Linked DNA regions of Maricaulis maris MCS10. The protein of the gene in region 1 interacts with the protein of each later gene in a pairwise test. Links are inferred from orthologs where the notes say so. Each region holds a gene or a part of one and is shown in the gene's direction. Other genes may lie near its edges. The genes, in order: leuS and ligA.

Region 1 (15,466 bases):
GGTCAATGCCGCAGCCGGTGCCCTCGCCCAGGCCGCCAATGGCGCAGCCTTGGTGATTCTGGCCGAAGCCGAAGACGATCAGCCGCCCCACCCCTTCCTGGCCCGCTGGCGCCTGTTCGCCCGCGGTCGCTGGCCCGTCGGCATTGCCGGCTCGACCTACAATATTCTTTGAATTCCCACACAGACGAGACCGCGCCATGACCCTGACCCTTGCCAGCTGGAACATCAATTCCGTGCGCCTGCGCGCCGTCCCGCTCATTGCCGACTGGGTCCAGGAAGCCGATCCCGATGTCTTGTGCCTGCAGGAAATCAAATGCCTCGAGGAACAATTTCCCGAGGAGGCCTTCAGGGAAATGGGATTCAGGCATTTCCACGTGCGCGGCCAAAAGGGCATGCACGGGGTCGCGATCGCGTCAAAATATCCGCTCGAAGATCTGGGCGATGTCGAGCTGTGCCCACGAGGCGAAGCCCGCCATCAGCGGGTCGGTGTCGAGGGAATCGAGCTGCACAATTTCTACATTCCCGCCGGCGGCGACGAACCGGATCCGGCCATCAATCCGCGCTTTGCCCACAAGCTGGAATTTCTGGATCGGATCGAGCGCTATTTCGCGGGACGCGCGAGTGAGAATGCGGCCCTCGTTCTGGTCGGAGACTTCAACATTGCGCCCTATGAGCATGATGTCTGGTCGCACAAGCAATTGCTCAAAGTGGTGTCCCACACGCCTGTCGAGGTCGAGGCGCTCGAGCGGATCCGACAGGCCGGGCAATTCTCTGACGTGGCTCGTGAGCTCATTCCGATGGACGAGAAAATCTACACCTGGTGGAGCTATCGGGCGAAGGACTGGCGGGCCGCCAATCGCGGGCGCCGTCTGGACCATATCTGGGCATCGCCCGCTGCCCGTGACCGCGCCCTGGCAGGCGGCCGCGATGCCTTCCGCATATGGGAAGACGAGCGCAGCCGTGAAAAGCCGTCCGACCATGCCCCGGTCGCGCTGACCCTGGGCAGTTAGAGGCGTTCGGCCATGAAGGCCTGGAGATCGAAATCGACCTGGTCGATGCCATGGTCGGTGACACGATCATAATCTCGCTGCCAGCCCCTCAGGCGGTCATTGGCAGCATCGACCATTGATCTGACGTGCTCCTGCAAAGCCTCGCAATCAGGCTGTGGGCCGTCCTGGATGACGTCATTATACGTCTCGATCATGCCGAGGAAGGCGATCAGCGCGTGGACATTCTCGTGCACGGTCAATACGTGCATCCGGGCGTCCCAGCGCTCCCGGTCAGACCGCCGCGCCCGGTCATAACCGGTCCAGTTCGGATAGAGGATTTCGACCTCGAGCGGGATCTCCAGCAAGGTCAGTGAGCAGCCCCGGGGCGTCAGCTCGTACTGCATGTAATAACTGCCCGAGGTACGCGTCTCGGCTTCATAGCCCAGCGGGCCCGCAAAACGCATTGCCTCGACCGCGTCGCTGACCCGGCGTCCGTCAACATCATAATAACGGACCGACATGTTTACGGGCACTTGGTCGACCTGCGGCAGCTCAGGCAATTCCTGTGCTGCGGCGACCGAAAGGCCGAAGGCGGGCAAGAGGGCCAACAGGCCTGCCACAAACCGGATTCTGGCCAGACCGCGCCCCATATCCGCTAGCTCTGCAACCGGTAGCCACCGCTTTCAGTAACGAGCAGGCGTGCATGGGCGGGATCCGGTTCGATCTTCTGGCGAAGCCGATAGATATGTGTCTCCAGCGTGTGCGTTGTCACCGCCGGATTGTAACCCCACACCTCGTGCAACAATTCATCACGCGGCACGGGCTTGCCGCCGGCGCGGTACAGGTATTTGAGAATATTTGTTTCTTTCTCGGTCAGACGGACCTTTTTCTCGTCTGACGTCAGCAAGAGCTTCATCGATGGCCGGAACTCGTAGGGACCGACCTGGAAGACCGCATCCTCGCTTTGCTCGTGGCTGCGCAAATGGGCCCGGACCCGGGCCAGCAGCACCGAGAATTTGAACGGCTTGGTGACATAGTCATTGGCGCCCGATTCCAGTCCGAGAATCTGGTCGGCATCCGTATCCTGGCCTGTCAGCATCACCACTGGAGCCGTGATGCCGTTCTTGCGCATCAGGCGGCAGGCTTCCCGCCCGTCCATGTCTGGCAATTCGACATCCAGAAGGATCAGATCGGCCCGTTCGTTTCGAGCGATCGACATGCCCCCGCCTGCGGTTCCTGCGGCCAAGGTGCGAAATTCCTCATGCAGGGCGAACTGCTCGACCAGGGCTTCGCGGAGATCTTCGTCGTCATCGACGATCAGAATGGTTTTTTGAGCGTTCATGCTTTGATTGTGCCTATTTCGTTTCACAAGGCAATTCCTGCCGGGTGGCAGATTTTGCCCGGCAGGAATTGCTGGTCTGGTCATTTTTGCCCAGCCAGGCTTACCCGCCGGTCTGGTCCCGAAATTGCTTGGTTAATGGCAAGTCCGGTTGCCCGGGCAAACCTCCGTGGTGGGGGAGGCGAAGTGGACATCCGAACTCAACAGGTCCGGGTGTCCCTCGCCGACCACCGCGCCTCCGGCATTGGGTCTTCCATGGATTGGCAAGTCAGCCAGAGCGGCCACATCACCTTGTCCTCCAAGCCGGATGCCGGCACCGTACGCGCAGCGCTGGGCCGTTCGGGAGTCACGAAGGCGTCAGACAAGCGTGAAGGCGATGGTGCGACACCGCTGGGCCGCTATCCCTTGCGGCGGGTTCTTTACCGGGCCGACCGGGTCGCCGCGCCGAAAACGGCTTTACCGGTCCGACCGCTCCGTCCTGATGACGGCTGGTGCGACGCGCCCGACGACGCAGCCTACAACCGACCTGTCCGGCGCCCCTATCCGGCCTCCCATGAGGCCTTGTGGCGCGAAGACGGGCTGTACGACATCATCCTGGTACTGGGTCACAATGATGACCCGCCAATCAGGGGGGCAGGATCGGCCATTTTCCTGCACTGCAAGCGTGGCGATTATGAGCCGACAGAAGGGTGCGTCGCCCTTGATCCCGTCCATGTCCGCGCCTTGCTGGCAGAGGCCCGGCCAGGCGACTGGCTGACCATCCGCTAGCTAGACCTCGCGGTCTCCGAACAGGCCGGTCCCGATCCGAACAGATGTGGCGCCGAGGGCGACAGCAACCGGATAGTCGGCACTCATCCCCATCGATAGATGTCCGATGCCGTTATCTGCCGCCAACCTCGCCAATAGAGCAAAGTGCAGGCCCGGTGGCTGTTCGACCGGCGGGATACACATCAGTCCACTGATTTCAAAGCCGAATTCATCTCGCATGCGAGTGAGGAATGCGGGCAGCTCGGACACCAATACGCCCGCCTTCTGGGTCTCCGCGCCCGTATTCACCTGGACATATAAACGCGGCCTGCGGCCCTGGCGGTCCATTTCCCTGCGCAGGGCATCGGCCAACTTGGGCCGATCGAGGGTTTCGATCACGTCGAACAGCGCCACGGCATCGGCGGCCTTGTTGGACTGCAGGGGGCCGATCAAGCGCAATTCGAGGTCCGACCAGACCTTTCGCCGCTCACCCCAGTGTGCCATCGCTTCCTGGACACGGTTTTCACCGAAAACACGTTGGCCAGCTGCCAGGGCTGCATCTAGCCGCTCTTCAGACTGGCGTTTGGAGACTGCGACCAGTTTGATGCTGTCAGACGGTCGGCCCGCCTCGGCCGCCAGTTTGCCAATATCGGTCAGGAGCATGTCGCGTCGGGTCGCGATGTCGGGAGCATCAGTCATGAAACCGCCCTACGATGCAGTGACTGGCTTGGCAAGCGCTGCCGCGAGGGTGGGCGGCAGTCGAGCCTGCGCCCTGCCGCCCCTCCTTGCCCTGACGGATCCGCAGCGGCAGCCCGACCCGGTCAAACTGGTGGAGATGCTGCCACCGGGGTCTGCCATCATCTATCGGCATTTCGGCCATCCTGACCGCCTGGCCATCGCCCGGGCGACAGTGGCCGTCGCCAGTGAACTCGGAATCCCGGTTCTGGTGTCATCCGACCTCGACCTTGCCTATGGCAGCGCCGCCACCGGAGTGCATTGGCCGGAACGAATGCTGCCGGCCGCGGCGCGGGCCCGCGCGCGCGGGTGTCGCCTGTTGTTTTCTGGGTCAGCGCACGCGCCCATGACGCTGCTCCGGGCGAAACAGGCCGGGCTTGACGCTGTCCTGGTGTCGACCGCTTTTGCCAGTGCCAGCCCGTCAGCCGGAACAGCCATGGGCCCCCAGGCCCTTGCGGCTTGGGCACGACGGACACCGGTCCCGGTCTACGCGCTTGGTGGCATCAATCAAAAGACGGTCAACCGTCTGACAGGTTTGGGAATTTCAGGAGTAGCCGCGGTCGGTGCGATCAGAAACGCAGAGCCGACTCGAACTTGATTTCCGGCTGACGTTCTTCGTCATCACTATTGCGCACGAAAAAGCTGTCATCCGGCGACGCAAAACGCACCTGTCCGCCCAGACGGATCCGGTCGCCAAAGGTCACGAAGGCCCCGGCGCTGAGGTCATCATTGAGACGGGAATCGCTGCGGTCCTGATAACCCAGCGTCACGCCCCAGTGTTCGCCAAGTTCCAGATCGAAAGTGGTCGCTTCGTCGAGTTCCGGCGTCGGAGCCTCGGCCATTGACAGCGTAAAGGCCTCATACCAAGGCGCCACGGCCTCGCTGTCAGCCGTCACATCCTGGGCCATTGCGGTAGGCGCACAGAGGAGCACGGCCGCGGCAGCACCGGCCACGGTCGACTTTTTACCAATGATTTCAAACGGTTTTTTCCGCTCGATCATCGTACTTCTCCCTCACGCCCATCTGTTGTAGCGCAGCGTGGCACACCGACCCAACCAGATTCTGCTCAAATGATGAAAGAAGTGCGAGTCCTGTGGCGGAATTGTCAAAATCGCCAACCGAGCTCGACAAAGCCAGTCAAGGTCCGGGTTGCCTGTTGCACACGACCTGCCGGTTCAATGACCGGTTCATGCGTCACAGCAGACTGAATACCGAAAGCAACCAGCCCGCTGTCACCCACAAGACGTGAGGTTGCCGCTTGCCAGGTCCGGCCATCCGCATGAATGAAATCATCGCTGAAAGCCGCAAACTCCATCGCGGTCAGCCAGGCCCCCTGTTCCAGGCCGACCGACGCAGACCAGGCTTCAAGGTCACCATCGCTGTCGACGCCATTATTGCTGCGCCGCCAGCGGCCGCCGGCACGCCAGTCATTCCAGCGCCAGGAAAGCCCGACATCCTGACCGGACACCGGCACGAAACCGACCGCACCCTCGACACGCCCTGCCTGACTTGCGGATGTGCTCATGGACCACTCATGCTCGCCCCGGCGGACGGAATAGGTGATCGAAATTTCCGTCACATCCCTATTGATCGCGCCCGATTGGCCCGCCGGGCCGGTCAAGCGGGGACAATAGTCTATGCCGCACTGGCTGACCTCCGGCGTGAACGACAGGGCCGCGCGAACCGTTCCTACCGATGAGGCCTGGCCCAGCGCTATGGAACGAAACACCAGTTTCGGGTCATGGCCTGAATGCGGGGTTTCAGTGCGGGCCATTGCCGGGCCCGCGGCCTGGAGGTGACCACCATCGGGCCGCACGAGCCGGGCTGCCGACGGCCCGCCGACCGGATCCAGTCGGGCCGCCCCAGCTCCATAACCCAACCGCAGCTCGCCCCAGCCGGTATCTGTATAGACATAGCCATCGGAGATCATCGCCCGGCTCCGGTCTTCGGATCCGGCGCCGGCGCTATACAGACCACTGTCTGGCGCGATCGGGGCGGCCGTGGTGCCCGCCAATCCGATTGTGGCGCAATCGCCAATCCGTGGTGGGCAAGTGCCGACGCGCCCACCACTCTGGTCGCCATACAAATCACGTTCGGCGTGGCCGGTCAGGACCACCCCCCAACGCCGCCCGGTCTCAGTGAATGTTTCGAAATCAACGCCCAGCTCGATATCGGCGAGCAGATCCAGGCCACCATCAGGGGTATCGCCGGCCAACAGGACCAAGCCAATGTCACCACGCCAGCTGACGGCGCTGACATCGTCGGCGGCATAGGGATCATAATCTGGAAAATCAGTGGTTTGTGCCGATGCCGGCGGGCCCGCAAGTGTTCCGGACAGAGCCGCGAAAAGTATCGCGCTTGTAGTCCGTTTCATCGCTCGCGGTCCCGCCGATCGGCCCCGTCCCCCCGGACGTCGCGCCTTACAGGAGGCGAGCACGGCCCTCCGGTCAAGCGCCCGGAATGGGTTCAGTGCGTGTTCGCGCAAACATGTTGCAGGTTTGTCACTCCCGGTTGGGTGCCTTTCATCGCTGGCGCGCGCGAATTCGCGTGTTATACAAACCACTCTAAATCTGAGGCGCATTCGCGTCCTGCAGTTTCTCGTGCGTTTTCGCCGTCTTGTTTCGAAGGAGTCACGGCACATGTCGGACCGTCGGATTCTTGGATTGATCCTTTCTGCCGCCATTCTTGCACTTCCGGCTTGCGCCTCGCGCAATGCCGAAACGGCGGAATCATCATCGGAGTCGTCCGGATTCCGCCTGCCATCCCTTCCCAACCCGCTCGCCAGCAACCGCGTGGTTGAGCCGGAAGGCATCGGGGTGAACGGGTTCCTGTGGCGCGCCAGCCTCGATACGATCAGCTTCATGCCCCTGGCCGAGCTCGATCCGTTCGGCGGCGTCATCGTGACGGATTGGTATGCCAACCCACAAATGGCCACCGAACGCTTCAAGCTGACGGTCTACATTCTTGACACACGACTGCGAGCTGATGCGCTGGCAGTCAGTGTCTTCCGTCAGGTGCGCAGCGAAAGCGGCGAGTGGATCGATGCCGAAACCGGCGCCCAGACGGCGTACGACATCGAGAACGCGATCCTGACACGTGCTCGCCAGCTACGTATCTCGCAACTGGAAAACTAGACCGGCTGCACAGGCTGATCGCATACCGGGGGCGCGGCGCGGCCGCGGGCCAGACATGACACGATATAATCCGCGCGAAGCCGAACCCAAGTGGCAATCGGCCTGGGATGCCTGTGACGCGTTCAAGGCCATTGGCCCCAGCGCTTCCAACAACAAGCCCAAATACTATGTGCTCGAGATGTTTCCCTACCCGTCCGGGCGGATCCATGTCGGGCATTCGCGCAATTACACGATGGGCGACGTGGTCGCACGCTACAAGCGCGCGCGCGGATTTGACGTGCTTCACCCGATGGGTTGGGACGCTTTCGGCCTGCCGGCCGAAAACGCCGCCCGGGACCGCGGCGTGCACCCCGGAGCCTGGACCCACGACAATATCGACGCCATGCGCGGCCAGCTGCAACGTCTCGGCCTGGCACTCGACTGGAGCCGCGAGATCGCGACCTGTGATCCGTCCTACTACCGGCATCAGCAGGCCATCTTCCTGAGATTGATGGAACGGGGTCTGCTTCACCGCAAGACGGCGAAGGTCAATTGGGACCCCGTCGACCAGACCGTTCTTGCCAATGAGCAGGTCATTGATGGTCGTGGTTGGCGCTCCGGTGCCCTGGTTGTCCAGCGCGAGCTGGACCAATGGTTCTTCAAGATCACCGAATATGCCGACGAGCTCACAGACGCTCTCGAGGAACTGGATCGCTGGCCGGACAAGGTCCGCACCATGCAGTCCAACTGGATTGGCCGGTCCCGTGGCGCCGAGGTGAGCTTTCCGCTCACCGATTCAGGCCTGGCCGAGCAGTTCGGCGCCACCATCGACGTCTTCACGACCCGTCCCGACACCCTGTTCGGCGCCAGTTTTCTGGCGCTCGCGCCCGATCATCCCATCGTCAAGGCACTCGCCGCAGATGATCCTGAGATCGATCGCTTCATGCATGAATGCGCGCGCATGGGCACGACGGCTGAAGAGATTGAGAAGGCCCCCAAGCGCGGCGTTGATCTGGGCATCACTGTTCGCCATCCCTTTGACGAAAATTGGGAATTGCCGGTCTGGTCTGCGAATTTCGTGCTGTCCGGCTACGGCACGGGCGCTATTTTCGGCTCCCCCGCCGGGGACCAGCGTGACCTCGACTTTGCCCGCAAATACGACCTCGCCGTCCAGCCGGTTGTTTTGCCGCCCGAGGCGAGCGCGGACACGCATGTGATCGAGGACGAGGCCTATACCGGACCCGGCACGAGCTACAATTCCCGTTTTCTGGACGGTCTTTCAACGGCCGACGCGCTGGAACGCGCGATCACCGAGCTGGAAGCCCGCAAGCTTGGCAAGGGCGCGACCAGCTATCGCCTTCGGGACTGGTTGGTGTCGCGGCAACGCTATTGGGGTTGCCCGATCCCGGTCATTCATTGTGCCGATTGCGGCGTCGTTCCGGTACCGGAGGACCAGCTGCCGGTCGTCCTGCCCGAAGACGTGACCTTTGACCATCCGAGCAATCCGCTGGAGCGCCATCCGACCTGGAAAAATGCCGACTGTCCAAAATGCGGCAAAGCGGGTCGCCGCGAGACCGATACGCTGGATACCTTTGTCTGCTCGTCCTGGTATTTCCTGCGCTTTACCTCGCCCTGGTCCGAGGACACGCCCTTCCTGGCCAGTGATGCCGAGCATTGGATGCCTGTTGACCAATATGTCGGTGGGATCGAACACGCCATCCTGCACCTGCTCTATGCGCGCTTCTTTACCCGCGCCCTGAATGATGCGGGCCTGATGAACATGAAATCCGGTGAGCCCTTTGCCGGCTTGTTCACACAGGGCATGGTCACGCACGAAACCTACAAGTCCGCCGATGGCAAATGGCTGTCGCCTGAGGAAGTCGATCTTCGCAAGGATGGCGCCGTGGAGATGTCCACCGGCAAGCCGGTCTCTGTCGGCGCGATCGAAAAAATGTCCAAGTCAAAAAAGAACGTGGTTGACCTGGACGCCTTTATCGAAAGCTATGGCGCTGATGCCGTCCGCTGGTTTGTCCTCTCGGACTCGCCGCCTGAACGGGATGTCGAGTACACGGATAGCGGTGTTGAAGGCGTCTGGCGCTTTGTTCAGCGCTTGTGGTCGACGGTGACCTCCCTGCCTGAGGGGGCGCCCGGCCCGCTGACTGTAGCCGCGGATGCTTCAGGTCCGGCCCTCGAGATCCGGCGGGCCGCCCACAAGGCGCTGCACGCGGTCACTGACGCGATCGAGGGCTTCCGCTTCAATTCCGCTGTCGCCCAGGTCCATGACCTGGTCAATGTCCTTCGCAAGTATGTGCCGTCAGATGACGCCGGTATTGCGGCCAAAACCGAGGCTCTGGGAATTCTGGCTCGCATCATTGCGCCCTTTGTTCCTCATCTGGCCGAAGAATGCTGGGAACATCTGGGCGGCGAAGGCCTGGTGATCGATGCGGCATGGCCGGAGGCGGACCCCGCCTTGCTTGTCGAGGACAGCGTGACCCTGCCGGTGCAGGTCAATGGCAAGCGCCGGACGGAAGTCACGGCGCCGAAGGGTGCGGCTCAGGATGTTGTCCAGGAGATGGTGATGGCCGATCAAACCGTCCAGCGCGCGCTGGAAGGGCTTACCGTCCGCAAGGTTATCGTGGTACCTGATCGTATCGTGAATATCGTCGCAGGATAAGATCATGCGTTCCAGCCGCCGTGCACTTCTTGTCGGTCTCGTCGTTTCGGCGGGGTTGGGTCTGTCCGCCTGCGGCTTTTCGCCGATGTATGGCGGGGCGGGTGTCAATAGCGCCCTCTCCGACATCCAGGTCGAGACGGGCCGGGAACAGGTTGATTTCCACCTGCAGGAAGCCTTGCTGGATCGTATGGGCGCGCGCCACGCAGTCGGCCCATACACCTTGCGGACTGAAAGCGAGACAACCCGTGCAGCGCTGGGTGTCGGTACCGACGCAGCTGTGTCGCGCTACGCCATCGGCCTGACCGTGGACTACGGCTTGTTCCGCGATGGCGATGTTGAACCGGTTGTCTCCGGGTCTGTCGAGACCGAAGCGTCCTACAATGTCCCACAATCGGTTTATGCCTCGGTCGCAGCCGAACGCGATGCAACCGAACGCGCCGCCCAGCTTGCGGCCGAGCGTATTGCCAACCAGCTCGTGCGAGCGCTCCGGGACGCCGACACCCAGTGAAGGCGTCCGCGCGCGAGGCTGATGCCCGGGTCAAGAATCCGGACCCGTCGATCCGCGCCTATCTGATTTATGGTCCCGACCGCGGATTGACCCATGAGCGCGCCCAGACGCTTGTCCGGGCAATCCTGGAAGACCCTGATGACCCGTTCGCCCTGACACAATTGACCGAGGAAGATCTGAAGTCGGACCCGGCTGGCCTGGCCGATGCCATGGCTGCCCTGTCGCTGACGGGTGGAAAGCGGCTGGTCCGGGTCCGTCTGACCGGCGAGACAGGAAGCGGGCCGATTATCGAGATCATCAAGGGTCTGGAAAGCGGCTCTGAGACGGCGGAAGCCGTGCTGCTGGTCGAGTCCGGCGACTTAACGCCGCGAGGGAAGCTTAGAAAAGCGTTCGAACCGGCAAAAAAGGCAATAACAATCGCATGTTATGCCGACACCTCGCATTCACTCGAATCACTGTGCGAAAGCATGCTCAAGGTAGAAGGTCTGCAACTTGCACGTGAAGCGCGTACCGAGTGGCTGCCACGCCTGGAAGGCGACCGTGCCCTCGCCCGCGGCGAGATCGAGAAACTGATCCTCTACAAGGGGCTCCGGTCGCAACGGGCTGAAGGCGACGATACGATCACGCGCGAAGACGTCGAGGCGGTTGCCGCCGATCAGGGTGAGGCCCAACTCGATGCCGTGCTGGCGCCAACCCTGCTCGGACTGCTGGCCAAGGCGGACAGCGCCTATCACCGCTCAATCACTGCCGGCGGCTCGGCTGTTGGAATCCTGCGCGCCCTGCAACGCCGGCTCGACCAACTCGGGGCGGTCCATGCGGCCGGCGGAAATGAGGGCGCAATGGCACGCAGTGGCGCGCCCCGCTATGGCCCGCAAGCCGATGCCTTCAAGCGACAATTATCCCTGTGGCGGGGCCGGCGCCTGGAGCATGCCCGCCAGCTCGCTTTCGATGCGGAACGCGCCGTAAAGCGGTCTGGTGCTCCGGCCGAAGCCCTTGTCGGTGATCTGCTATTGCGGCTGGCGCGTGGCGCTGCCCAGATGGGGCGCTGATCAGCGCCCACCATCGGCGCTGAGCCGACGGCAAACATCATCGAGTTGTTCGAGCGTCTTGTACTGCACCCGTAGCTCACCGCCCTTATTGCCATGCTTGATCTCGACAGCGAGACCGAGGCGCGCGGTTATATCCGCTTCCAGGGCACGGGTATCAGCGTCCTTGCTGCCGGCTTCACGACCGCCTGTCTTGATCTCCGGAGCTGGCGGATTCTGGGCATCTCGGGCCAGTTTTTCGGCGTCCCGGACAGACAATCCGCGCGCGATGATCTGCTCGCAAAGCGCTTCCGGATCAGGGGCATTGGCAATGGCCCGGGCATGTCCCGCCGATATCTGACCGCTCGCCAGATGGGCCAGGACAGGGTTCGGAAGCGCCAGCAGCCGCATCATGTTGGCGACATGACTTCGGCTTTTGGACACCGCGTGCGCCACGTCTTCCTGGGTGTGTCCAAACCGGTCGATCAGCTGGCGATAGGCCTGTGCTTCTTCAACCGGATTGAGGTCAGCCCGCTGGACATTCTCGACAATGCCGATTTCCAAGGTCTCACGATCGGTAAGCTCCCGCACCAGGGCGGGCACTTCATGCAGGCGTGCCCTCTGGGCCGCGCGCCAGCGGCGCTCGCCGGCGACGATCTGGAAGCGGTCTCCGCCATCTACCGGACGCACCAGGATCGGCTGGACAATACCCTTGTCGGCGATCGATTCAGCCAGCGCATTGAGCTCCGGCTCGGTAATCGTCTTGCGGGGCTGATCGGGGTTTGGTGCGATCAACTCGATCGGAATCATGCGAACGCCGTCGCGTGACGGGCCAGAGGCAGGGGCCGCCTCGACGTCAGGAGCACTATAGCCTTCCGTATCGGTTTCGCCGAGCAGGGCCGAGAGCCCGCGTCCGAGACGTTTATTCTTTTCGCTGGCGCTCATGCCACTTCACCCTGTGCTTCGCGATGACGTTTGCGTTCCTGCTGGACGATTTCCTTGGCCAGGCTGATATAGGCCTGCGATCCCGAGCAATGCAGATCATAGAGCAGGACCGGTTTGCCAACCGACGGGGCCTCGGATACCCGGACATTGCGCGGAATTACCGTCTTGTAGACCTTGTCGCCAAAATGCTCGCGGACATCTGCCGCCACTTCTGCCGACAGATTGTTGCGGCTGTCAAACATGGTCAGGACCACGCCCTGGATATCGAGGCGAGAATTCAGGTGACCGCGGACCCGCTCGACCGTTTTCAGCAATTGGGACAGGCCTTCGAGGGCAAAGAACTCGCACTGCAGGGGCACCAGGATGGAATCGGCCGCTGTAAGGGAATTCACTGTCAGGACATTCAACGATGGCGGGCAGTCGATCAGGATGTAATCCAAACCCGCCGCGTCCGGTCCGAGTGCCTGCATGCTCTGATCGATAGCGCGTTTGAGGCGATAGGAACGACGTTGGTCATCGGCCAGCTCGAGCTCCGCTCCTGACAAAAGCTCGTCCGACGGAACAATGCTCAGCCCGGGAACCACTGTGGGAGCCATGGCAGACTTGAGGGAATCACCACCAACCAGCACGTCATAGGATGTCAGGGTGCGCTTTGCCGGAGGCACACCCAGCCCTGTGGAGGCATTGCCCTGCGGGTCGAGATCGATGATTGCGACCTTTTGCTTGATCGCGGCAAGGGCGGTTCCCAGATTGATGGCCGTTGTGGTTTTACCCACGCCGCCCTTCTGATTGGCGACAGCGATTACGCGGGGCGCCTTGGCGCGCTGGACGTCAGTTGGCACGTTCCACCTCATGAATGCGCAGGATCACCCCGTCACTGGTACGACTGGGTATGACTTCACAATCGAATGTCCAGTGTTTACGGGCTTCGGTCAATTCATCGCGATAGTTTTGGCCTTTGAAAAAAAGGCCTTGAGCCCTGTTTTTCAACAAGGGTGAGGCATAACCCAATAATTTATTCAACGGCGCGAAGGCCCGCGCTGTAATCAGATCAAACCCTTCGGCCGGATCCAGCGTTTCGACACGAACCGACCGCGCATCCGCATCTAGCGCGAGGGCAGCGATGGTCTTGCGGAGGAAGGCAACCTTCTTGCCGACGGAATCCACCAGCGTCACATGTGCAGCCTGCTGACGATCCCGCAGCCCCAGGGCAAGGGCGATGCCCGGAAAGCCGGCCCCCGCGCCAAGGTCCGCTATCTTGGTCACATCAGCGCCGACATGCTCGAGCAATTGATAGCTGTCCATGGCGTGGCGGGCCCAGAATTGATCCAGGGTCGAGCGTCCGACGAGATTGGTATGGGCATTCGTTTCAACCAGCAGCGCGCGCCAGGTCTCAAATCCATCGAGTGTTTCACGTGAAACACCGGTCTCACGACCAAAAGTTTCGCGATCCATCTAGCTCGCCCCCTGAGTCCGACGCTTCACATGCGCCAGAACAGCAGTCAGTGCCCCAGGCGTCACACCCTCGATCCGCGCCGCCTGACCAAGAGTCTCGGGGCGGGCCCGCTCCAGCTTCTCACGCGCTTCATTGCTGAGACCCCCAATGCCGGAATAATCCAAGTCCCGAGGCAAGCGAACGGCTTCATCCCGACGAAAGGCCAGAATGTCCGCCTGCTGCCGGTCAATATATCCGGCATAGAGCGCGTCGATTTCGATCTGCTCAGAAACGCTCGGCGACACGCGACCCAATTCCGGCCAGATCCCGACCAGGCGGTCCCAACCCACATCCGGGTAGGCAAGGAGTTCAGTAACAGCCCGTCGCTTGCCATCGGCATTCACGGACAAACCCTTGTCGCGGGCTTCATTCGGTGTCAGCGACAGGTTCGAGGCAAGCGATCGCGCCTCAGACAACTCTTCCATCTTGCGGCAAAAAACCGCGCCTCGACCCCTGCTCGCAAGACCCAATTCCATGGCTTTGGGTGTCAGGCGCTGGTCTGCATTGTCGGCTCTCAGCGACAGTCGATATTCGGCGCGTGAGGTGAACATCCGATAGGGTTCACTCACACCCCGTGTGATCAGATCGTCAATCATCACACCGATGTAAGCATCCGACCGGCTCAACACGAAGGGTTCGCGGCCCGTGGCAAAAAGGGCGGCATTCGCCCCCGCCACTAGGCCCTGGGCCGCCGCTTCTTCATATCCCGTCGTTCCATTGATCTGGCCAGCCAGCCACAAACCAGCCCGCTTGCGCAGCTGCAGCGTCGCATCGAGCTCGCGCGGATCGACATAATCATACTCGATCGCATAGCCATAGCGTTTGACCACGACCTGCTCGAGCCCGGGTATGGTTTCCAGAAAGGCCTGCTGAACATCGTCAGGCAGAGAGGTCGAGATACCGTTGGGATAGACAGTGTCATCATCCAATCCTTCCGGTTCCAGGAAGATCTGGTGCTGGGACCGGTCAGCAAACCTGACGACCTTGTCCTCAATCGACGGGCAATAGCGCGGACCCCTGCCCGCAATGGCGCCCGAATAGACCGCCGACTGTCCCAGATTGTCCGCAATGATCTTGTGCGTAGCCTCGGTAGTCCGGGTCACCGCACAGCTGATCTGGTGCACCTCGATCCGATCCGTCATGAAAGAGAACGGCACCGGCACATCATCGGCCGCCTGCTGCTCGAGACTGTCCCAATCAATCGTCGACTTGAGCAGGCGAGCCGGCGTCCCGGTCTTCAGCCGACCCATTTGCAAATTCAGACCATACAAGGTGTCCGACAGTCCAATAGACGGCGCTTCTCCGGCCCGCCCTGCGGGGATCCGCTCGGCACCCTTGTGGATCAGACCGCGCAAGAAGGTGCCGGTTGTCAGCACGACTGCGACCGCATGATAGGCATGCCCATCCGCGTCCATCGCACCGACGCAGCGCTCGCCCTCAAACATCAAATCCTCGATCGCCGCCGCCCGGATTTCCAGATTGGCTTGCCCGGAAAGCTCAGACTGCATGGCAGTCCGATAGAGTGCACGATCCGATTGGGTCCGGGGACCACGCACAGCAGGACCCTTGGAGCGATTGAGCAGCCTAAACTGGATCCCTGATGCATCCGCGACCCGGCCCATCACCCCGTCCAGCGCGTCGATCTCCCGCACCAGATGGCCCTTGCCCAGCCCGCCGATGGCCGGATTGCACGACATCTCGCCAATGGTCTCGAGCTTGTGTGTCAAAAGCAGGGTCCGGGCCCCAAGGCGTGCCGACGCCGCAGCTGCGTCGCAGCCGGCATGACCACCGCCTATGACTATGACGTCCCAGGTTTGCATGGGGATGAATCCGTTCGGGTCAGGCTCAAGAAGAAGTCGGCCTACATAAGGCCTTCACCCAAGGGAGTCGAGATCA
Region 2 (15,356 bases), 990 kb from region 1 along the record:
CCTGAAATGATCATCAGTTTAACCCCTGCTTAAGCGTCTTGGGGCGAAACTTCATGGTGAATCGTTGTTTAACTTCCAGTGCCGAGAACAGGGTCTGTCATGACGCTCAACCTCTCAATTCCCGAAACGACCGAGTTGCGGCCGCGTATTGTGGTCTTTGGTGTCGGGGGCGCCGGGGGGAATGCCGTCAACAACATGATCGAGGCCAAGCTGGAAGGTGTCGACTTTGTCGTCGCCAACACAGACGCCCAGGCCCTGCAACGTTCGCAGGCCGAAAAGCGCGTCCAGATGGGGGCCGCCATCACTGAAGGTCTGGGCGCGGGTGCGCGACCGGAAGTCGGTGAACAGTCGGCCGAGGACTCGATCGAGGAGATCCGCGAGCATCTGGGCGGGGCCCACATGGTCTTCATCACTGCCGGCATGGGTGGTGGCACGGGAACCGGCGCTGCGCCTGTCGTGGCGCGCGCGGCTCGTGAAATGGGCATTCTCACCGTTGGTGTCGTGACCAAACCCTTCCATTTCGAAGGCTCGCGCCGCATGAAGCTGGCCGATTCCGGGATCGATCAGCTGCAGGATCATGTCGATACGCTGATCGTGATCCCGAACCAGAATCTCTTCCGTATCGCGACCGAGAAAACGACCTTTGCCGAGGCCTTCTCCATGGCTGACCAGGTCCTGCATTCCGGCGTGCGCGGTATCACCGATCTGATGGTCATGCCGGGCCTGATCAATCTCGACTTCGCCGACGTCCGCGCGGTGATGAACGAGATGGGCAAGGCGATGATGGGGACGGGCGAGGCCGGCGGCGAAAAGCGCGCCGTGGAAGCCGCCCAGGCCGCCATTTCAAATCCGCTGCTGGACGATGTTTCGATGAAGGGGGCCACCGGCGTCCTGATCAACATCACCGGCGGCTATGACATGACCCTTTATGAGGTCGACGAGGCCGCGAACGAAATTCGCGCTGAAGTCGATCCGGAAGCCAATATCATTGTCGGTTCGACCTTCGACGAAACCATGGAAGGTTCCATGCGTGTCTCGGTCGTCGCCACCGGTATCGACGCGGAAATCATGGTTCAGACCGATCCGCGTGCCCGTCAGCAACGCGGCGCTGCGTCGGCCCAGCAGTCCAATCCGAATGACGCCATCCTGCCATGGAAACGCTCGAATTCTGACCGTCCGGGCCGTGTGGCCAGTGAGCGCGGTGTCGAGATGCGCGCACCCGAACCCCGTATCGCTGAACCGCGCCGGGAAGCGGAGCCGCAGGCTGCCGCACAAACCGAGACCGAGACCAGCGACGAGTTCCAGGTCGAGCCGATGAAGAGGGCTGTCGGGGCCGAAGATCTCTCCGACGCCATCGCCACGAGCCCGATCAGTTCTGATCGCGACCCTTATGTGTCTGAAGTGCGGACGACCCAGACCGACATGCGGGCCGAAGCGCCGCAAGTTGTCCAGGACCAGGCCCGACTGGCCCAGGAAGCAGAACGTTTGAACGCGCGCTATGAAGAACGCCGCGCCTCGGCGCCGCAAGCCGACAGCAAGGAAGAGAAGCGTGGGTTCTCGCTCTTCGGTCGCCGCAAGAAGCCGGTCGAACCTGCTCCGAAAGCCGCGCCGGTCACCAAGACTGCGCCGGTCCAGTCGGCCCAGCGACCGGCGTCCGGAGACCTGTTCGGTGACAGCCTGGAAGAAGGCGATCTGGAAATCCCGGCCTTCCTGCGTCGCCAGGCAAATTGATCAGATCAACTCACTGATCTGACTGAAGAAACGGGCGGCCCATTGCGGCCGCCCTTTTTGCTGCAGCCGCGTAACAAACCGCAACAATGGTTTAATTGAATGCTGGCACCGCCTGTCGTTCACTGCACAGGTCGATGGCTGTCTGGCCATCAAGCGTTTGGGCGTAAACCGTAAGCAAGATGGCGCGTTACAGTGATTAACCGGCACACATTGGCGGCACCTGTTGTGTTCGCAGGCATTGGTCTCCACACCGGCGACCGGGTTCGCATGGTCCTGCAACCGGCCAGTGCCGGCGCGGGCATTGTCTTTGTGCGCTCAGACATCACCGACCGCAACAACCGGATTGCGGCGCGGGCCACCAATGTCAATGAGGTGCGCCTGGGCACCACTATCACCAATGAGGCCGGCGTTTCGGTCGCAACCATCGAGCATTTGATGGCCGCTCTGGCAGGCCTCGGTGTGGATGATGCAGTGATCGAGGTTGAAGGGTCTGAAGTCCCGGTGATGGACGGATCCTCGGCGCCCTTCGTCAAGCTTATCCGCCAGGTTGGACTGAAATCCCATGCCATGCCGCGTCGCGCGATCCAGGTCCTGCGTCCGGTCATGATCGAAGATGACGAGCGCAGCGCCGGATTCCTTCCGGCCCTCAAGCCGTCGATCGAGATCGAGATCAGCTTCGAGCACGCCTCGGTGGGGCGCCAATCCTGTGCCTTCGAGATCGCTCCCGACATTTTCAGCGATGACATCGCCTCGGCGCGGACTTTCGGTTTCCGCAAGGATTACGAAGCACTGCTGGCCGCTGGTCTGGCGCGTGGTGGTTCCATGGACAATGCCGTGGTGCTGGATGATGACGGCATCGCCAATCCGGAAGGATTGCGCTTCAAGGACGAGTTTGTCCGTCACAAGGCTCTGGACGCGCTGGGCGATATCGCCCTGGCCGGTGCTCCGATCATCGGCTGTTATCGCGCCGCCCGTCCGGGCCACGCGATCAACAATGCTGCCGTGCGCGCCCTGCTGGACGATCCGACCAGCTGGAAATGGGTCAGCATGCGTGACGTCGATGCCGGCGCCATGGCGATGGCGCGTTGAGCCCTACCTGATTTCGAGACATGACGAAAACCCGGGCCGCACGCCCTGGCGGGGCGTGGGGTTTGCCGCCTTTCTATTGCGGCAGATCTGTCATTGCGCCCTGATCCGACGGCTTGAACCGTCAGTTTCGCATTCCTCGATGACAGCGCCCTTTTGCCCGAGGCAATCATCCGCTACAAACTTGTCGGAACGGGTGGCCCTTCGGCCGCCAGAGCTGTTGAGCCGTGCTTTCATGACCTTTATGTCGCGTATCGTTGCCCCGCTTGTCCTGTCCGCCCTCTTGGCATCCTGTGCCAGCGGGCCAGATAATTCAGTCGCTTATGTCGAGCGACCGGCGGAGACGATTTACGCCACCGCGTTCGAATCGCTCGACCGCCAGCAATACCCGCTGGCCGCGGCCCGCTTCGATGAGGTGGAGCGTCAGCACCCGTATTCGGAATGGGCACGCCGGGCCATGCTGATGGCAGCCTATGCCAACTACGAATCCAATAATTACGACGAGGCGATTTCCGACGCCCAGCGCTTCATCTCGCTGCATCCGGGCAATCGCAACGCCGCTTATGCCTACTACCTCATCGCGATCAGCCATTTCGAACAGATCATGGATGTCGGGCGTGACCAGGCGGCCACCCAGCAGGCCCTGCTGTCGCTTGAACAGGTTGTGCGCCGTTTCCCGGACAGCCGCTACGCTACCGACGCGCGCCTGAAGATCGACATGACGCGCGACCATCTGGCTGGCAAGGAAATGAGCGTTGGGCGCTGGTATCTGCGCCGCGGCTACCACCTGGCGGCCATCAACCGTTTCCAGAATGTCTTGCGCGAATACGGCAACACATCGCACGTGCCGGAAGCCCTGCATCGCCTGGTCGAATCCTATGTCTCGCTCGGCATTGACGAGGAAGCCCGTCAGGTCGCATCGGTCCTGGGCTACAATTTCCCGGGCAGTGACTGGTATGAGACCAGCTATGATCTCCTCACCCGTGAGGGGATCTCGATCGGCGAATCGATCGAACAGGCCGACCCGTCCTTTATGCGGCGGGCCATGCAGCGGCTGTTTGGCTGATCTGGCCCGGGGGTGCCTACGCACTGAATGCTGCTCTCCCTTTCCATTCGAAATGTGGTCCTGATCGACGCGCTTGAGGCGACGTTCGACGGTGGATTGTGTGCACTGACCGGCGAGACCGGTGCCGGCAAGTCGATCCTGCTTGGCGCTCTGGGACTGGCTGCTGGCGAGCGTGCCGATCGCGCCCAGGTGCGCAGCGGCGCTGACGAGGCCCAGGCTGTTGCCGCCTTTGACCTGCCCGCCGGCCACCCCGCCTGGGGCTTGCTGGACGAGGCCGGCCTGATGGTCGAGCCGGGTGAGCCGCTGATCCTGCGCCGGCGTCTTGGTGAGGACGGCCGCAGTCGCGCTCATATCAATGACCAGGCAGCCAGCATCGGGCTGTTGCGCGGACTGGGCGATGTACTGGTTGAAGTTCACGGCCAGCATGACGGCCGCGGACTGATGGACCCCAAAAGCCACCGCACCTATCTCGATACCTATGCCGGGCATGATGGCAAGCTGGCGACCTGTCGTGCGGCCTGGCGCGAAGTCAGCGCCGCTCGCAAGCAACTCGATGCCCTGGTGGACGCCAATCAGGCCTCGGATGACGAGCAGGACTATCTGCGTCATGCCATCGAGGAACTCGACCGGCTCGATCCGCGTGCCGGCGAGGAGGCGGAACTGGCTGAGGAACGCCAATTCCTGCAAGGCGCCGAGCGCGCCATCGGGGATTTGCAGGACGCCCAGCAGGCTCTCGCCGGTGAGGGCGGAGGCCTGGAGGCGCGTCTGAATGCGGCGCTGCGTGGGCTGGAACGAGTGCGTGATCATATCGGGTCGGGCGGTGGTGAGGCCGGGCCCGCGCTCGAGCGCGCCTCGACGGCGATCGACCGGGCCTTGATCGAATTTGCCGAGGCGGAAGATGCCCTCTCGGACGCCGCCAAGGCATTCGATGTTGAGCCGGGCCGTCTCAATGATGTGGAGGAGCGGCTGTTCGCCCTGCGTGGCCTGGCCCGCAAGCACCATGTCGCCGCAGACGAGCTGGCGGCCCTGCATGGTCGGCTGACCGACCAGCTCGACGGTATCGAGAACGCGTCGGACCGGATTGCCGAGGCCGAAAAGGCCGTGAAGGCGGCCCAGGCGCGGTATGACGACGCTGCCCATGCCCTGTCACGCAGTCGCATGAAGGCCGGCAAGGCGCTGACCGACGCGGTCGCGGCCGAACTGCCGCCGCTGAAAATGGACCGGGCGCGCTTCCGCGTCGCCATTACCTCGGATGATGACCGGGCCGGACCTGATGGCCGCGACCAGGTCGTTTTCGAGGTTGCCACCAATCCGGGATCGCCTTTCGGAGCACTGGACAAGATCGCGTCGGGGGGTGAGCTGTCGCGCTTCGGCCTGGCCCTGAAAGTGGCGCTGGCTGGCGAGGATGACGGTCTGGTTCTGGTCTTCGACGAAGTTGACCAGGGCGTTGGCGGGGCCGTGGCCGATGCGGTGGGTCGGCGGCTCAAGCGGCTGGCCGCCAAGGGGCAGACACTGGTCGTTACCCACTCACCGCAAGTGGCGGCGCTGGCCGATCATCACTGGCAGATCGTCAAGACCGATGACGGGCAGGGCGGCATGCGCACGACACTGGTCAAGCTGGATGGAGCGGCGCGGCGCGAGGAGATTGCCCGCATGCTGTCCGGCGCTGACATTACTGACGCGGCACGGGCCCAGGCCGATGCACTGATGGCCGTGGACGCCTAGACTGCCGCTCCCGAATTGATTCCGCAGGGCAGGACTGATGAGCGCACTCAAGGATGTCGACCAGCTGACCGAGGCCGAAGCACGCGCCGAGCATGCCCGCCTGGCTCGCGAGATTGCCGGGCATGACAAGGCCTACTACCAGTCCGACGCGCCCAAGATTTCCGACGCCGCCTATGATGCGCTACGCCGCAAGCTTGAGGCGATCGAAGTCCGCTTTCCGCAGTTCATTGACCTGCTCAGCCCGACCCAGCGCGTCGGCGCCGTCCCGTCCGGCAAGTTCGGCGAAATCCGGCATGCAGTACCGATGCTGTCGCTGGGCAATGCGTTCAATGACGAGGATGTCGCCGATTTTGTCGGACGCATCCGCCGCTTTCTGGGTCTGGCCGAGAGCGATGTCGTGGCGGTCACTGCCGAGCCGAAGATTGACGGCCTGTCGGCCAGCCTGCGCTATGTCGGTGGCAAGCTTGTCCATGGCGCCACCCGCGGCGATGGCCAGACCGGCGAGGATGTGACGCAGAACCTGCTCACCCTGGACGATATCCCCGACACCTTGCCACCCGGCGACTGGCCGGACGTGGTCGAGGTGCGCGGTGAGGTCTACATGTCGCACGCCGATTTTGCGGCGCTCAATGAGCGTCAGATCGAGGCAGGCAAGGACGCCTACAAAAATCCGCGCAATGCCGCTGCCGGCTCGCTGCGCCAGATCGACCCGAAGATGACCTCCCAGCGCCCCCTGCGCTTTTTCGCCTATGCCTGGGGCGAGGTCTCCGAGCCGCTTTCCGACACCCAGATGGGAGCCGTGGCCCGGTTCGGCGAAATGGGCTTTCCGGTCAATGACCTCATGGCCCGCTGCGAAACGGTCGAGGCTCTGCTGGCGGTCTATCGCGATATCGAGGCAAGACGGGCCGGGCTCGGCTATGACATTGATGGGGTGGTCTACAAGGCAGACCGGCTGGACTGGCAGGAGCGTCTGGGCTTTGTCGCCCGCGCTCCGCGCTGGGCCATCGCCCACAAATTCCCGGCCGAACAGGCGACCACCATTCTGGAAGCCATCGACATCCAGGTCGGCCGCACCGGCGCCCTGACGCCGGTCGCCCGCTTGACGCCGGTCACGGTCGGCGGTGTGGTGGTCACCAATGCGACGCTGCACAATCAGGACGAAATCGAGCGCAAGGATATCCGCGTCGGTGACACGGTGGTGATCCAGCGCGCCGGCGATGTTATCCCGCAAGTCGTCCGCGTGGTCGACCCGGACAGGCCCGGTCGCGGCGAGGCCTTCGATTTTCCCACCGAGTGCCCCGTGTGCGGCAGCCAGGCCCTGCGTGAGCACGACGCCAAGACCGGCAAGCTGGATGTCGTGCGGCGCTGTACGGGCGGCCTCATCTGTGGCGCCCAGCTGAAGGAGCGGTTGAAGCATTTCGTATCGCGCAAGGCTTTCGATATCGAAGGCCTGGGCATCAAGCAGATCGAGGCCTTCCAGGAAGAAGGCCTGATCACCGAGCCGGCTCATATCTTCACCCTCAAGGCCCGCAATGAGGCCGGCGAGATCAAACCGCCATTGCAGGAGCGTGAGGGTTTCGGCGAGACCTCGATCCGCAATCTCTTCACCTCGATCGAGGACAGGCGGACCATCACCCTGGCGCGCTTTCTCAACGCGCTGGGCATCCGCCATGTCGGTGAAAACACATCGGCCCTGTTTGCCCGCACCTATGGCAGCTGGGCAGCCTTCCACGCCGCGGCGGCCAATCTGTCCGATGAGGCCGTGCGCGCTGAGATGCTGGGCATTGACGGTATTGGCAATGCCGCGGTCGAGGCGCTGGAGCAGTATTTCACCGAGGCCCACAATCGGGACCTCCTTGACCGTCTCGTCGCCCAACTCACCATCGAGGATGCCGAAGCCATTGCCAATGACAGCCCGGTGGCCGGCAAGACCGTGGTCTTCACCGGTGCGCTGGAGCGGATGACCCGCGACGAAGCCAAGGCCAAGGCGCAAGCGCTTGGTGCCAAGGTGGCGGGATCCGTATCGGGCAAGACGGATTATCTGGTCGCCGGGCCGGGGGCCGGATCAAAGGCCAAAAAGGCGGCCGAGCTGGGTGTTGAGACGCTGACCGAAGATGAGTGGTTTGACCTGATCGGGGCCTGAGGGCGCCAGTCGCGTCAATAGGTCACCGGACCGGTCTCGGGCGGGAAGGCGCCGGACAGGCGGGCCCGTTGCCATTCGGACAGGACGCCATGCAAGGCGGCCATGGATGTCGGTTTGGGCAGGACGTTCTGGAACAGGCCGGTCGGCAGGATGCTGGCGCGTTGGGACGCCTCCAGCGCTGACACGGCAATGATCCAGGCAGATTTGCCGAGGGGGGTCTGGCGGATCGCCCCGGTCGCTGTCGCACCGTCCATGTCCGGCATCTGGATATCCATGAAGATCAGATCGAACGCCGTTTCGCTGACAGCCTGGATAGCCTCGGCGCCGGAATTGGCCCTTTCGATCGACAGGGGGGTCTCGGCCAGGGCCTGTTCGAGCAATGCCCTCAGCACAATATGATTGGTCGCTACGTCATCCACGGACAGCACGCGTATTGGCTGGGTGAAGTTCGATAGAGCGCCCGGCATGTTGGTGCCAGCCCGCTCGGCCGTGTCAGCCGGCGCGAGCTCGCCCGCTGCCAATGGCAGGTTGAGGGCAAAACAACTGCCGCGTCCGGGCGTCGAGGTGACATCGAGTGTGCCATCCATCAAATGGGCCAGCTGGCGGCTGATTGACAGGCCCAAGCCTGTGCCGCCATAGCGCCGCGTGATCGAGGCATCGGCCTGGTGGAAGGCTTCGAAGATCGCCTCGAGCTTTTCGCTCGGAATGCCGCTGCCGGTGTCAGTGACCTCGATCCGGGTATTCCAAGTCGTAGCGGTCGCACCGGGTGACTGTTCGACCTTCAGCGCTACATGGCCGGTCTTGGTGAATTTGAGCGCATTCGACACGAGATTGTTGAGGATCTGCCGGATTCGCAAGGGATCCCCCTGAAGGACCGGGTGATGCAAGGCGGCAAGATCAAGGTGAAGGTCGAGACCGCGGCTCTCCGCCTCCGGACGCCAGCTCGAGGCTGCTTTTTCAACCAGTTTCCCGAGGTCGAAATCGATCCGTTCCGCCATGACCTGGCCAGTTTCGATCTTCGACTGGTCAAGAATCTCATTGAGCAATTCCAGCAGAGTGGCACCGGAATCCCGGATCAGTTGCAGCCGTTCATCCTGGTCGGGAGACAGGCCGCCGACTTGATGCATAACGTCGGCCATCCCGAGCATGCCATTGAGCGGGGTTCGAACTTCATGGCCCACATTGGCGAGGAATTCGCTCTTCGCGCGCTGGGCCGCCCGGCTGGACGACAGGGCAGCGGCCTGGTCGGCATTGGCCTGCCGCAATTGCGACTCGGCGAGTTTTTGGACTGATCCGAATACCGCAGCCAGGGATATCAGCCAGATGCAGGCGAGCATGAGAGCGACACTGTGGGTCACCAACGGGTATGCAGCCGGAGTGTCCGCAATGTCGGCCAGAGCAATAACGCCGGCAAAGGCCGCGCCGACCACCGGTAGTGCCGCATACAGGCTGCGCGGCCCCCAGAATTGGTAGAAGCCGAGCAGTATGCAGGGCAGATACGCGAAAGCCGGCGGCACGACGCCGCGATTGCCGTAGATGGCACCGGCATAGACGAGTGTCGTGCTGACAGCGATGAAGACCATGGTGATTGAGGGGCGGCGCAGCCAGATGCCGATCAGCCCGCTGGCGGCGAATGCAGCCGCCGCCGCCGCGCCAAGCAGCGCCATGCCGGGGCGGGCCTGGTCCGACAATACAAGCAATGATGTGTTGGCCAGCGAAATAAGTGTGAGCATGGCCGCAAACACCAGAGCGATGCGCGCCCGCAGGGTCGCCTTCAGATCGTCGGATCCGCTACAGCCTATAAGTCGATCGAGGGGTGTCCAGATGCTCAGCGGCCCAACTCCCGTATGGTCGGTACACTAAGCCTCGCAGGGTTAAAGAAAACCTGCCTATTCGACGCGCCGGTACACACCATCGATCGGCAGGTCAGCACCCATCATATCGACATAGCTCAGCATGACGCCGACCAGCCGGTCCCAATCGTCGACCCGGCAATAGCCGCGTTCTTCCTCGTGCTCGGTCACGTCATAGCGGTCGAGGATGGCGGCCTCGACATTCTGGCATTCGGGCGCGTGATAGGTGGCAACCCCGCCGGGGAAGACCCGGATCAGGCCATAGCTCCAATTGTCCTCATCGCGCCGCATGGCGATGTAGAGCCCGTCGGCAATCTCCTTCAGGCGGGCGCCATCATGGGGAAAGCCCTCATCATCGGAGACATAGCGTCCCCAACTGCGCTCGATTTCGCCGGTCCAGGCCGGGCGGTCGAACGGGGTCACGCCGTCGGCCAGATAAGGCGTGTGGCTGTAGACGCCTTCCTCAAGCGGATAATCGGCCTGGCCGCGCGAGATCAGCGCATCCTCCGAATAGAAGCAGCCGCCCAGAAGGGCGGCTGCCATCGCGATGATCGCGGCGGTGCGCACTAGGGCGTCGCTCCCGCCATGGGCTCGGTGGCCCTGATCAGCCAGTCGGCGACATCTCCGTCGACGAGCGGCATGACCTTGCTCCGCACCAGGGCGTGATAGTTGTCCAGCCAGGCGATCTCATCGGCGGTAAGCAGGTGGGTGTCGATCAGGCCCTTGTGGATCGGGGCGACGGTGACCGTTTCGAAGCCGAGCATGGGACGTTCGCCGCCGGGAATGTCGGCGGCTTCGGTGACAACCTGCAGGTTCTCGATCCGGATGCCGAACCCGTCTTCCTTGTAATAACCCGGCTCGTTCGACAGGATCATGCCCGGTTCCAGCGCCACCGAATTGGGGGCCTTGGAAATTCGCTGCGGGCCCTCATGCACGCCGAGGAAGCTGCCGACGCCATGACCGGTGCCGTGGTCATAGTCAAAGCCGGCCTGCCACAGCGGGAAGCGAGCGAGAATGTCCAGCTGGGTGCCGGTCGTGCCCTTTGGGAAGCGGACCATCGACAGGGCGATATGGCCCTTGAGGACACGGGTGTATTGCGTCTTCATCTCGGCCGTCGGATCACCAATCGGCACCGTGCGCGTGATGTCGGTCGTACCGTCCGGATACTGTCCGCCACTATCGACCAGGAAGAGCGAGCCCTTGGCCAGTTTGAGGTTCGAGGCCTCGGACACACGGTAATGGGCAAAGGCCGCATTGCCCTGGGCGCCCGAGATCGTGTCAAAGGAGAGGTCGCGCAGTTCCGGCAATTCCTTGCGCAGGCTTTCCAGCTTCTGCGCCGCCTGGATTTCATCGACCTCGCCGGACTGGGCTTCGGTGTCGAGCCAGTGCAGGAAGCGGGCAATGGCGCCGCCATCGCGGATATGGGCCTGACGCGAGCCTTCCACTTCGGCCGGGTTCTTGGCAGCCTTGGGACGCATCACCGGGTCTTCCAGCGATTGCACCTCGGCACCGCCGGACTTGAGCGTCTCGAACACCCAGGCCGAGGCCGTGGTCGGGTCAACGCGGACGGTCTTGCCGTCCAGCTCGGCGAGGGCCGGGCCGAATTCGCTTTCCGGCCGCACCGCGATCTCATTGCCCAAGTGTGAGCGGGTCTCGTCGGTCAGCTTGTCCGGGTCGACAAAGAAGGTCGCCGTCCCGTCCTTGTGGATCAGAGCGGCAGACAGCGGCAGCGGCGAGCGGGAGACGTCACCGCCGCGCACATTGAACAGCCAGGCAATCGAGGGCGGTGCGGTGATCACGGCCGCGTCTGCACCGCCACGCTCGATGGCGATGCCGATCCGCTGGCGCTTGGAGCTGTGCTCTTCGCCGGAAAACTCGATCGGGTGCGGGATGATGTCGGCCTTGGGCGCGGCCGGACGGTCGGTCCAGGCGACGTCGATCGGGTTTTGCTCAACCGAGACCAGTTCGACACCGGCCCGCATGGCGGCCGTTTCAAGCAGGTCGAGCGCGGCCGGGCTGTGCAGGCGGGCGTCATAGCCGATCTTCTCGCCCTTGCGGCCATTCTCCTCGATCCAGCCATACAGGCCCTGGCCGACCAGATCGCACTGGTCGAACAGCGCGGTGTCGGTCTGCTGGCGCCCCTGGGCGGTATAGCGGCCATCGACCAGCAGTGCGGCACGGTCGGCCATGACAATCGCGGCACCGGCAGAGCCGGAAAAGCCGGTCGCCCACAGGAGCCGCTCATTGCAGTCCGGCAGGTATTCATTGTCGTACTCATCCTCGTGCGGGATGAGGAAGCCGTCCAGGCCAAGCGTGGTAAGCGCGGCGCGCAGCTTGGGCAGGTTCTCGCGGCCATAATGCGGGCCGCCCTTAACGTCGAAAGTCTGGGAAATCATCTGGGTCATGGCCGCAAGGTATGCCCGTCACGGGAGCGGTTCAATGCCTGTGTCCGGGGCGGTGACAGGGGCGCGGCTGACTCTGTTGCGGGCATATGACACGGGCCATGCATTTGCGCAGGCCGGGCTTGCTGAACCGCGTCTTCGCACGCGCGCACTTCCATGGCTAAAGCGCGGGGAAATCACAGGAGTTTCCCATGTTGTACGGGATCGATGACTGGCGCGCCATGAACGCCAACGACATGCTCACCCGCACGATGGATCGCAACCGGTCTCGCGCCGGTGTGCGCACCCTGCCGCGCACCAACGACGTCAACGCCTTCCTCGCCGCCTTCGGCGTCAAGGGCAGGCGCGCCTGATCAGGCTTTGCGACCGGCGAGGCGTTCGCGCAGGCCAGCGACCTCCCGCCGGCTGACGGGTATCTGCGCGCCGGTGGTGAGAACCAGATGGTAGCGACTGCCCACTTCGCTGGTCAGCGCCTCGACATGATCGAGATTGACCGCGTGCGAGCGGTGAATGCGGATGAAGTCGCCCGGCAGGATCTCGAGCAGGCTACTCAGATTGCGATTGTCCAGATGCGTTACGCCGTCCCGGGTGCGGACCTCGGTGTAATTGCCTGCCGCGGTGAGATGGGCAATCTCGGCGCAGCTCAGCCGGGTCAGGCGCCCGGTGGACTGCAATGCCAGGATGGCGGGCGCCGCCGCGGGTTCTGGCTGAAGCAGGTCGGGCCATCGAATGGCGGGTATTGCCAACAGTCCCAGCACAAGCGCATGGACGCCCCGATCGATCAGGTCTGCCGGCAGAAAGAGCGCATAGACCGGTATGGCTGCCATCCCGATGGCCAGCATCCGGGCCTGTGCGTCGCCCCGCCATGCCATCCACAGGGCGGTCGAACCGGTCAGGCAGGCGGTCACGGCCGCAGACCGGGCGTCATAGCCGGTCATCAAGACAAAGCTGGCCAGGGCGGCGAGGCCGGTCACACCAATCCATGCCCGCGCGACCTGGCCGGGTGCGGGCCAGCGCACTTGGGCAAAGCGCAGCAGGGCGGCCCCGAAGACCGTCAGGCCGAACAGGCTGAGCGCCTGGCGGGGCTGATGCCAGTCATAGGGATAATTGATCATCGCGCGGGAAATCTCGGCCAGGCCAGCCAGCGCCAGCCCTGCCAGTGACAGCGTCAGCCAGAGGCCTCTTCCGTCGCCAGTTCGCCGGGCCCGGAGCGCAAAGGCGATCGCCAGCGCCACCAGGCCGGCGCCGAGACTGACCAGCGGCAGATAATAGCGCACCGGTCGGCGGATTTCGGCACTGTAGGGCAGGACGAAGAGGGACTGGACCAGGCTGTAGGGCGTATAGCCGGCCCGATGGCTGGACAGGCGCATCACGAGCTGGTTGCTGTCGGGCCTGATCAGGTCGGCGGGCACCGCAAACAGGCTGTCAATCGGCCCCGCTGTCTCCTCGGCCGCGTCCGCACCGGGACGGCCTTTTTCACCGATCCTCTCGCCATTGAACCACAAGGTGGCCGAGAAGGGGCCTGACGTGCTGATCGCCGGTGGCGGTCCGTCACGGGAGATCGGCACATCATCCCAGACCAGCCAGCCCGCAGTTGCCGGACGCCCGATTGCGCGATAGGCGACCGGTTCGCCCGCAGCAGGATCAGCGAGCAGGGCCGCCAACCCGACATCCGCATCGACATAGCGTACGGACTGCGGCGTGCGGGCCTCGATCCGGGGCTGGGGCGCGGTCAGCAGAAAGACGAGCGCCAGCAGCATCAGGCTGACACTTTCCAGGCCGGGTCGCCGGTCTGCGATCGCTTTGAGCCATCCAGCCATCATGTGAGCCATTCGTCCTTTTGCGATGGTCGAGCCCGGGAATTCACCGCATGTGCCCCCTTTGCCGGGGGGCAAGTCAACTACAGGATCACAGATGTTCATGATTGGAAGTTTTCTGACCGCAAGCGCCAGTGCCGCATCGCTCTGGCTGGGTATGGCCGGTCAGGTTGCTGCGCCCTCGCTTGCCGAGCAGGCCCAGGCGGCCTTCGACCCGCTGGCGCAAACCTATCCTGCGCTCAACGCCACCGTCATGGTGGATGGCGGGATTGTCTGGGAAGCCGAAGGCGGCTGGCAGCGCGATGATGCGGATGGTGTCGACCGCCCCTACAATGTCTATTCGGTGGCCAAGATGCTGACAGCGCTGGCCTATGTTCGTCTTGAACAGACCGGTGGCCTCGATCTCGACACACCGGTCCGGCAGATCGACCCGGACCTGCCGGCGCATTATGACGCCGTCACCTTGCGCGCGCTGCTCGAGCACCGGGCAGGCGTTCGCCACTACACTTCGCGGGCCGACTGGATCAGCTTCTCGGATCGCCGCTGCGAAACCCCGGCCGACGCGCTGGGTCACTTCATCGACGAACCGCTTTCCCAGTCTTCAACCGGCGAAATGGCCTACTCGACCTATGGCTATGTGTTGCTGAGTCATTTGCTGGTGCAGCTGACGGAGACGACGGGTTTTGATGCCGCCATGCAGGTGGCGCTCGGCGACACCTATCTGGCCAGGCGTGATCTGGAAGGTGCCGACAAGGCCAGCAATTGGGTCGATCTCGGGGAGGGCCCGCAAATCATCGACGGCCTGTCGGCCGAGTGCAAATTCGGTGCGGGTGGTCTGCTGGCCAGCTCACGTGAGCTGGCTGCGATGGGGCAGGCCCTGGCCGCGGGTGAGATGATCGAGCTGGCAGGATGGACCGATCTGCCGGGCCCCTGGGCCGGCTATGCGTCCGACATCGATCTGCGTTATGCGGCGCATTCCGGTGGTTCGCCGGGCGGCCGCTCCTTCCTGCTCGTCTATGTCGAGCCACGCGTGTCAGTGGCGCTGGCCGGCAATGCCGACAGCGAAAACCTCCAGGCGCTGTCGATCGAGCTGGCCGACCTGTTCGCCGGTCTGCAAGAGGCCGAAGAGTAGCGCCTAACCCTTTGTCGCGACCAGGGTTTCCCAACCCTCCAGCGGCGGCTGGCGGTGGACGGTGAGTCCGGCGGCCTCATAGGCGGTCCGGACCATGGCTTCCTGTTCGGTCAGCAGGCCGGACAGGATGACCTTGCCACCGGGTGCCAGGATGTCTGCGACGCCGGGCGCCAGTTCGACCAGCGGGCCGGCGAGGATGTTGGCGAAGACCAGCTCGAACTGACGCCCGGCCAGCTTGGCATGGTCGAGCCCTTCGGCGACGAAACAGTCAATGCCGGGCGTTGCGTTCTTCGTGCAGTTCTCGGTGCTTTCATCGACGGCTTCAGGGTCGATGTCCGATGCCAGCACTTCGGCGGCCGGCAGCGCCTTGGCGGCGGCGATGGCCAGGACAGCGGTGCCGC

What was found.
Region 2: the proteins of leuS (region 1) and ligA interact in binary tests that used the Escherichia coli proteins (3 or more experiments, as listed by UniProt). The link is inferred for Maricaulis maris MCS10 from one-to-one orthologs.

What each region holds. Positions count from the first base shown.
Region 1 is NC_008347.1:3,231,584-3,247,049, forward strand. What follows is about bases 6,693-9,798. They hold leuS (leucine--tRNA ligase), read left to right. Parts: upstream 6,693-6,999; coding sequence 7,000-9,597; downstream 9,598-9,798. Other genes in these bases: MMAR10_RS15225 (DUF3576 domain-containing protein), read left to right, coding at 6,693-6,944; lptE (LPS assembly lipoprotein LptE), read left to right, coding at 9,602-9,798. In the rest of the region: MMAR10_RS15180 (hypothetical protein), read left to right, coding at 1-172; xth (exodeoxyribonuclease III), read left to right, coding at 198-1,010; MMAR10_RS15190 (DUF922 domain-containing Zn-dependent protease), read right to left, coding at 1,007-1,597; MMAR10_RS15195 (response regulator transcription factor), read right to left, coding at 1,645-2,331; MMAR10_RS15200 (L,D-transpeptidase family protein), read left to right, coding at 2,584-3,096; MMAR10_RS15205 (YggS family pyridoxal phosphate-dependent enzyme), read right to left, coding at 3,097-3,774; MMAR10_RS15210 (thiamine phosphate synthase), read left to right, coding at 3,773-4,408; MMAR10_RS15215 (NtrZ family periplasmic regulatory protein), read right to left, coding at 4,380-4,811; MMAR10_RS15220 (hypothetical protein), read right to left, coding at 4,916-6,184; more of MMAR10_RS15225, read left to right, coding at 6,450-6,692; more of lptE, read left to right, coding at 9,799-10,105; holA (DNA polymerase III subunit delta), read left to right, coding at 10,102-11,154; MMAR10_RS15245 (ParB/RepB/Spo0J family partition protein), read right to left, coding at 11,155-12,075; MMAR10_RS15250 (ParA family protein), read right to left, coding at 12,072-12,929; 16S rRNA (guanine(527)-N(7))-methyltransferase RsmG, read right to left, coding at 12,907-13,530; tRNA uridine-5-carboxymethylaminomethyl(34) synthesis enzyme MnmG, read right to left, coding at 13,531-15,390.
Region 2 is NC_008347.1:2,238,255-2,253,610, reverse strand. The notes cover bases 5,203-8,198. They hold ligA (NAD-dependent DNA ligase LigA), read left to right. Parts: upstream 5,203-5,645; coding sequence 5,646-7,751; downstream 7,752-8,198. Other genes in these bases: MMAR10_RS16300 (ATP-binding protein), read right to left, coding at 7,766-8,198; recN (DNA repair protein RecN), read left to right, coding at 5,203-5,608. Outside these bases: cell division protein FtsZ, read left to right, coding at 100-1,731; lpxC (UDP-3-O-acyl-N-acetylglucosamine deacetylase), read left to right, coding at 1,924-2,820; MMAR10_RS10725 (outer membrane protein assembly factor BamD), read left to right, coding at 3,053-3,883; more of recN, read left to right, coding at 3,911-5,202; more of MMAR10_RS16300, read right to left, coding at 8,199-9,484; MMAR10_RS10705 (hypothetical protein), read right to left, coding at 9,641-10,171; MMAR10_RS10700 (aminopeptidase P family protein), read right to left, coding at 10,171-12,009; MMAR10_RS17060 (hypothetical protein), read left to right, coding at 12,198-12,359; MMAR10_RS16295 (LytTR family DNA-binding domain-containing protein), read right to left, coding at 12,360-13,829; MMAR10_RS10690 (serine hydrolase domain-containing protein), read left to right, coding at 13,921-14,955; MMAR10_RS10685 (50S ribosomal protein L11 methyltransferase), read right to left, coding at 14,959-15,356. UniProt on the Escherichia coli protein: DNA ligase that catalyzes the formation of phosphodiester linkages between 5'-phosphoryl and 3'-hydroxyl groups in double-stranded DNA using NAD as a coenzyme and as the energy source for the reaction.